One region of the Idiomarina sp. UBA3176 genome, then DNA from elsewhere that is predicted to be linked to it. Evidence: predicted binding sites of a transcription regulator. Region 1 holds the regulator's gene; the other holds the start of a gene.
The links. Region 1 encodes FliA, which starts transcription of late flagellar genes. Its sites were predicted from a motif close to CTAAAGNTNNNNNNNNNNNNGCCGATA; they were not measured.

Region 1 (3,661 bases):
CTGTTATTTCGTCGTCTTTTGCAGGCTCTTTCTGCTTTTCTTGTTTTTTCTCAGCACTTTGAGGCGCTTTCCCGCTGCCATGAAGTTCATCCAGCAATGACTCAAATTCATCATCTGAAATCTCATCACTGTCTTCATTTACCTTGGGCTTGGACGCCGCTGGCTTGTCTTCTTTTCCGGGACCTTTGCCTTCACCATGCAACTCATCCAGTAACGCTTCGAACTCATCGTCCTGAATTTCATCAATGCTGTCGCTGCTGCTTTCTTCTGCTGCAGGTTCTGGTTCCGGATCTGTTTCCTCGGCAGGTTCATCTTTTGGAACCTCTATAGGCGCTTCGTCCTCAGACTCTGGTTCACTCAACTTATGCAGTAATTCCAGCAACTCCGGTGAAGCTGCTTCAGGTTCTTCTTTGGCGCGCACCTGCGCAAACTGAGTATTGATAGTATCCAAAGACTGAAGAATCACGTCCATCAGGTCGGAAGTGACAGTACGTTGACCATTACGCAGGGTATCGAATACGTTTTCCGCACCATGACAGGTATCAACCAGAGCTCCCAGAGACAGGAACCCGGCACCACCTTTAACCGTATGAAAGCCACGGAAAATAGCATTCAACAGATCTTTGTTTTGCGGATCATTTTCCAGTTCAACTAGCTGTTCAGATAGTTGCTCGAGGATCTCTCCAGCCTCGATCAAAAAATCCTGCAGAATGTCTTCGTCCATATCAAAGCTCATGCGACTGATGCTCCTAGAAACCTAAACTGGACAACAAATCGTCCACTTCGTCTTGTCCGCCAACCACGTCATCGCGTTGATCAGCATCGATAATTGGGCCTTCGGCATGGGCTGCATCTTTCTTAGGCGCAGACCCTGCTTTTTCCGCGTTACGACGTTCTTCTTCTTTACCAAATATCTTCAGCAATTCAATCAGGTTCTTTTCAACGTCTTCGACCAATTGAATAACCCGGCGAATGACTTGCCCGGTAATATCCTGAAAGTCCTGAGCCATCAATACTTCAGTCATCAACCCATGCACTTGTGGCATGTTTTCACCACAGCGCTTAAGTACGTCATCGACCTCATGACATAAAGACTTGAATTCATTTAACTCAATATCGTTACTCATCAGCCTGTTCCAGGCCGGCATGACCTTCTCTACACGCTGATGCATCTCATCTGCTAAAGGCAGGCAAGCCTCTACCGCATCCATTGTTCTATTGGCTGCGTCTTCGGTTTTCTCAATGACATACAACAAACGGTTTTGCGCATCAGGAAGATCATCTTGTGTCATTTGCACAATGCGAGGGTCTACCTGAAAATCCTGAAGTGCTTCGTGGAGGTCGCGTGTTAACTGGCCGACAGAAGTAAACAACTTGTCGTTACGACGGTTGTAAACGTCTTCCAGTAATTGATTTGCCTGCTGCTGCTTCCCGTCTTCAAGCAAGGCTACGAGTTCCTTGGCTTGCTCCAGAGAAATATCATGGGCGTTATCAGACATAGTCATTCGCCCTTTAGCTGATTCGTTCGAAAATCTTGTCGAGCTTTTCTTTCAACGTTACGGCTGTAAATGGTTTAACAATATAACCATTTACTCCAGCTTGAGCTGCCATAATGATCTGCTCTCGCTTGGCTTCCGCTGTTACCATTAACACCGGTAAATGAGCCAGGTTATCGTCCTTGCGAATTTCACGCAGCAAGTCGATTCCCTGCATACCCGGCATATTCCAGTCGGTTACGACAAAGTCGAAATCACCGTTCTGCAACATGGGCAATGCGGTATTACCGTCATCGGCTTCCTGTATATTGGTAAAGCCAAGATCACGAAGTAAGTTCTTAATGATTCGTCTCATTGTAGAGAAGTCGTCCACAACGAGAATTTTCATATTTTTATCCAAAGCACCCTCCACTGAGGCTCTCGATTACAACCAAAGTTTATTCAACCCAATTTTGCATTCGCGACTTCAGTCGCAACATTGCCTGACTGTGAATTTGACTGACTCGTGATTCACTCACGCTCAGCACTTCACCTATCTCTTTTAAATTCAATTCTTCGTCATAATACAACGAAAGCACCAAAGCTTCACGTTCTGGTAACGAAGATATTGTCGAAACCAACGCTTTATGAAACGCAGCATTTTCAACATCTCTTTGTGGTTCATAAGCTGAACCCGTTACCTGCTCTGGCATGATAGCATCTTCTGATACACCAAGATCTTCAATACCAACAATTCGTCCCGTGCTGACATCCCGCAAAATATGATGATATTCATCCATACCCATATTCAGCTTTGCGGCCACTTCCGTGTCTTTTGCATCGCGTCCGGTTTCATTTTCAACCTGACGAATGGCTTCCAGTACGCGTCGATGATTACGATGAACCGAGCGCGGAGCCCAGTCACCACGACGAATTTCGTCCAACATAGCACCACGAATGCGAATGCCGGCAAAGGTTTCGAAACTGGCGCCTTTACTGTTATCAAAGTTACGCGCAGCTTCTAATAAGCCAATCATGCCTGCCTGGATCAAATCATCCACTTGCACACTGGCTGGAAGTCTAGCCATCATATGGTGTGCAATACGCTTAACCAGCCCGGTATGCTGTTCAATAATAGCATTTCGATTGTCAGCAGTGGCGGCATAAACGGCAGCTTTATTCATTGGCAACATCCCGCTTACTCTCGTTATCGGCAGAAGTTATCAATTGTTCAAGAAAAAATTCTAAATGCCCGCCGGCTTGAGCCGGAACAGGCCAGTCAATGGCTTTCTTAGCCAAAGCTTTTATCGCTAAAGAAGCAGGTGATTTCGGGTAAGCCAGCACCATAGGCTGTTGTTTTCTAACAGCTAAACGCAAGTTATCATCAAAGGGTATAATCGCGGCAAGCTCTAAAGCGACGTCTAAAAATCGATCGGTTACTTTAGTTAATTTATTGAACAATACTTGTCCATCGCGCAGATTTCGTACCATATTGGCAACCACCTTGAATTTAAACAGGCCTTGCTCCCGGCTCAATACTTTTATCAGTGCATATGCATCAGTAATTGATGTGGGTTCATCACAAACCACTAATAAAACATCCTGTGACGCTCTGGCAAAGCTGACAACGGTATTACCAATACCCGCTGCAGTATCGACAATTAATACGTCATAGTTCCCCTGAAGCTGGCTGAAGGCTCTAATTAACCCGGCGTGTTCAGATTCGCTCAAGTCCACCATAGAGCGCGTTCCCGATGTTGCCGGAACAATTTTAATTCCTGCCGGGCCTTCAATCAGAATATCCTCTAACTCGCACTGCCCACTCAACACATGAGAAAGGTTGCGCTCAACCCGCAGGCCTAACATAACATCGACGTTAGCCAGACCTAAGTCGGCATCCAGCACTAATACTCGTTTGCCCTGCTTTGCCATTGCGATAGCCATATTCAGCGACACGTTGGTTTTCCCAACGCCGCCTTTACCACCAGTTACCGCAATAACTTTTACTTTCGATTGTTTCATTCTTCGCAGACCGCTTGCTTGATCCATCGGGCGTATCTCTTTTCTGACTAGATTGATAACAGCTTCATATTATATTGGCTCATTCAGCGAGAAAACGCCTCATTCCAGTACGATTTTGGCACGTCTGACACTGAGGAACAAATGCTTTTATCAAGCAGGCGCTC
Region 2 (3,661 bases), on a different contig from region 1:
ATTGGAGGATGATCTATGGCAATTGACGAAGATAAAATCGATGAGTCCGTTTTGGCTTTGCTATATCTAGCATTGCATGATGACAGTCGGGCTTGGAAGTCTTTTGACTGGGATGCAATGAACCGACTTCACGAAAAAGGACTCATTGGTAACCCGGTCGGTAAGGCAAAGTCTGTTGTGTTCACCGAGGAAGGATTAAAAGAGTCAGAGCGCTTGTTTCGGGAGTTGTTTACCACTTGATTACTAAATGTCCACTAAGTGTCCACCCGTATGTTCAAAGGTTATGAGTTAAGGAGCTATTATTGAATTCAATGGATCTTAAACGGGCGGAAAAACTGTCTTTCAACTTACTCATAGCATCCGTAGCGCTGGCCGTGCTTATTTTTCTAGTAGTAAGTTTGACTGGTGACGGTTGGGCTCAAATTGCTGGTTTTTTTATGGGATTTTGCGTTGGCGGCTTTTTGGCTGTAGTTCCTGCACTATATTCTGGTTATATTCTAATAAAAACGAATGCGAGTTCAGCTAACCTAAAGTCAGTTTTAGCACTCTCAGTTGTGTGGTTTATGACAGTATGCGCTTTATATGTCTTTTAGAAGATAACAAATTATGACAACCCTTATAACCGTAATTGCCGTTTTGCTACTCGCAGCAGTATTAAACTTCCGGAGGTTTTGGTGATTGTCAGGAAAATGGAAGAGAGGGATCTTGAAGCTGTAAGCGGCATCTGCCTTGCCTCGTTTCTTCAATCTGTAGCTGATAGCTTGTCTGATGAAGGCAACAAAAAGAAAAGGAGTATCGAATGGAGTATTTTTACTTACTAAGCTTATTAGGGCCGCTTTCATTAGTTGTTGTTCTTTTTATGCTTCGCTCATCGCGTTTAAATAATCCCGAACATGTTTTGCAAGAAACGGGAGATTCCGTACGGATTCTTCATACTCCTTTGGCCAGGGTCGTGCCGTCTCTGGGGAAACTCATTAACAAACACAAGGTAGCTCGTATTCAGAAAGCTGACAGAATTGTGACTGTTTTCAATCAGAGCTCAAATGCAATTGATATCACGCTGTCGAAAAAACATACCGACGTGGTGTTTAACCGAGCTGGCTCGTTATTTCCAAATGCTGAGAAAGTGGTTATTAATAGCTAGTAATGAGCATACTTGGGCTGGTCAATGCTGCTGTGGAAAAAGATTAAACTTTAACCAGTAGCTGCCGTTAACAAGTTACGGGCTATACTAAAATCAAGCTATAGCCGAACTTTTCAGGAGCAATATTATGTCAATTACTACAGGTAATAGCACCTCCGTAACGGGCTCTGGCAAGCAGAATAGCCCCGCAAAAACTGACGACAACCGCAACAGTATGAAAGAGATGGCAGCGCAGTCTAAGCAGGCAAACAATGCTGGCATTTTGCGCGCTCACGAGCGGGTATCTCTGAACAGTAATAATGATTCGCTCAGCTTATTGTACAAAACGGCGCTGGAAGGCATTAACGCTGAGCTGGAACCGGTAATGGGCAAAAATGCCACGCAGAAAATTTACGATTCCGGCGTTGATACTTCTCCCGAGGCCACGGCAGATCGCATTGTTTCTTTTGCGACCAATTTTTATGGTCGTTACAAGGAGATGAACCCGGGCGAATCGGAAGAAGACACTCTGAATAATTTCATGGAAGCTATTACTGGCGGTATTGAAAAAGGCTTTGATGACGCCAAAAATATTCTTACAGGCTTACAAGCATATGAAGGCGAAGTCGAAAGTGGTGTCGACAAAACCTACGATTTAGTAATGAAAGGCCTGGACAGTTTCCGCGAAAAAATGCTGGAACAGGCGACCAAGTCAGAAGAGTCTGATAGCGGCGCTGAGGACTAACCTCGGCGCTTTGCTCCCCCCGAATAGACGTCTGCTAAGTACTTTTGATGAGTTCAGCACCTAACCCTTGAATTGTTGATATAAAGAGTCATCAAGTTAAGTAAAGGTGCTGGCAATTTTTTAATTTCAACAGGTAAGATAGTTCCCTTCGACTCTATGGAATACAAAGGACAAACTTTTGGCTCCCCCTGATCACAACACAGATATTGTAGGAAAGTTTATTGATGTGTCTTTGTATCGGGAGCTTGCCGAGAAAATACCGGATAGAAACCTGGAAATTATTGAGCTAATTCTTCAGAAAGACAAAGAGCAGATTGCGAATGCATACAAGCCCTACCTTAATGGCATGGAGCTCAGCCCTTTTGCCGTCACCTTAGGCGATAACGTGCTTTTTACAAATTCTGTTGGTACTGTCTACTACGTTGATTTTGACTTTGGTGTTTTCGATATGGGTAGGTCTCTCGATGAGTTTGTCGTTGAATTAAAGAGTGGGCAATGAAACTGAGTATTGGAATAATCATCGCTATTTGCCTGGTGATATTGGGTCTATGGGCTGCCGATATTGCTAGTGATCGCGGCAATAAAGTAAAAATTACGGAAGCTGTCTCGGCATACAGCAACTGGGAATGTGGCTACCCTAATAAGTCGGGTTGCAGCGTTGTATTCGATGTTCCGGCCGGAACTGACCATGACGTTAAACGTATACGATACGGCAAAGACTTTATGGCCATTCAGATTAACCAGGACGGCCTAAGCGGCTGGGTGTTTTCAGGGAAAGGAGTGCAAACTATTGCGAAACCAAGTAGTTAATCAATTTCACTATTGCGTTTCTGTTCAACGCCGAGGACGCCATGTTTAAGCGATTACGCAATTGGTTTGAGAATAGACGCATTAGAAAAATGGGTTTCACGATAAGTGAGTGGGAGTCCGCGGTAGCTGACTGGCCGGTAATGGCTCGTTATCAAGGGGCGGAGCGCGATGCACTGCGAGATATGGCGTTCCGTTTTCTGGTTCGTAAAAACTTTGCATCAGGCGGGGATTTTCAGTTCACCGATGCGATGTGCCTAAAAATAGCGACCATGGCCTGCGTACCTGTTCTGCACCTTGGGTTAGATTGGTACGATCATTTATACACCATTATTCTTTACGAAGGGGACTTTGTTCCTAATCGTCCGTATCGTAGCGACGACGGCGTTGTTCACCCTCAAAGCCCGGGGTTAAGTGGGGAGGCATGGTTGCGTGGTCCGCTTATTTTATCGTGGCAGTCGGTATGTCAAACAGGGCCTCATGCTCGTCATGGAAAGGCTAGTAATGTCGTTATTCATGAGTTTGCCCACAAACTCGATATGTTGCGCGATGGTGCTAACGGTGCGCCGCCGATGCATCCGGATATGAAGCCCGGCGAATGGCACGATATTTTTTCTGCGGCCTGGGAGAGGTTGCAGAGTGATTCTATCCATCATAGGCCGTTACCGCTTGATGGCTATTCGTTAACCAGCCCGGCTGAATTTTTCGCGGTATGTAGCGAAACCTTTTTTGAAGATCCACAGAACATGAAAGAGCACATGCCCGAGGTTTACCGGTTATTATGTCAGTTCTACCGACAGCGTCCTTGCTGACGAATATTGCTGTGCTCCAACCACGTGAGCGGCTTAATCCGTTGTAACAGCTAGTTCCATGGCAATGCGTTCGCTTTCTACTGAATCGACTTCCTGAGGCTCTCTAATACGTACCCGATCAGCAGATATACCGCTCTTAGAATTGTTGACCAAAGCATCACGCACTGCCTCTGC

Region 2: a site for FliA is predicted at 1,188-1,214, ahead of B2U97_RS06480 (DUF5610 domain-containing protein). Genes of this name have one in related genera too.

Annotation. Positions count from the first base shown of each region.
Region 1 is NZ_DEXU01000005.1:237,106-240,766, forward strand. It holds gene B2U97_RS02710 (chemotaxis protein CheA) at 1-736, opposite strand, end outside; gene B2U97_RS02715 (protein phosphatase CheZ) at 750-1,499, opposite strand; gene cheY (chemotaxis response regulator CheY) at 1,513-1,896, opposite strand; gene B2U97_RS02725 (RNA polymerase sigma factor FliA) at 1,934-2,659, opposite strand; gene B2U97_RS02730 (MinD/ParA family protein) at 2,652-3,524, opposite strand; gene flhF (flagellar biosynthesis protein FlhF) at 3,581-3,661, opposite strand, start outside.
Region 2 is NZ_DEXU01000017.1:16,644-20,304, reverse strand. It holds gene B2U97_RS06495 (DUF6429 family protein) at 16-240, shown strand; gene B2U97_RS06490 (hypothetical protein) at 303-593, shown strand; gene B2U97_RS06485 (hypothetical protein) at 800-1,144, shown strand; gene B2U97_RS06480 (DUF5610 domain-containing protein) at 1,272-1,868, shown strand; gene B2U97_RS06475 (hypothetical protein) at 2,047-2,367, shown strand; gene B2U97_RS06470 (hypothetical protein) at 2,364-2,678, shown strand; gene B2U97_RS06465 (zinc-dependent peptidase) at 2,720-3,487, shown strand; gene B2U97_RS06460 (DUF748 domain-containing protein) at 3,521-3,661, opposite strand, start outside.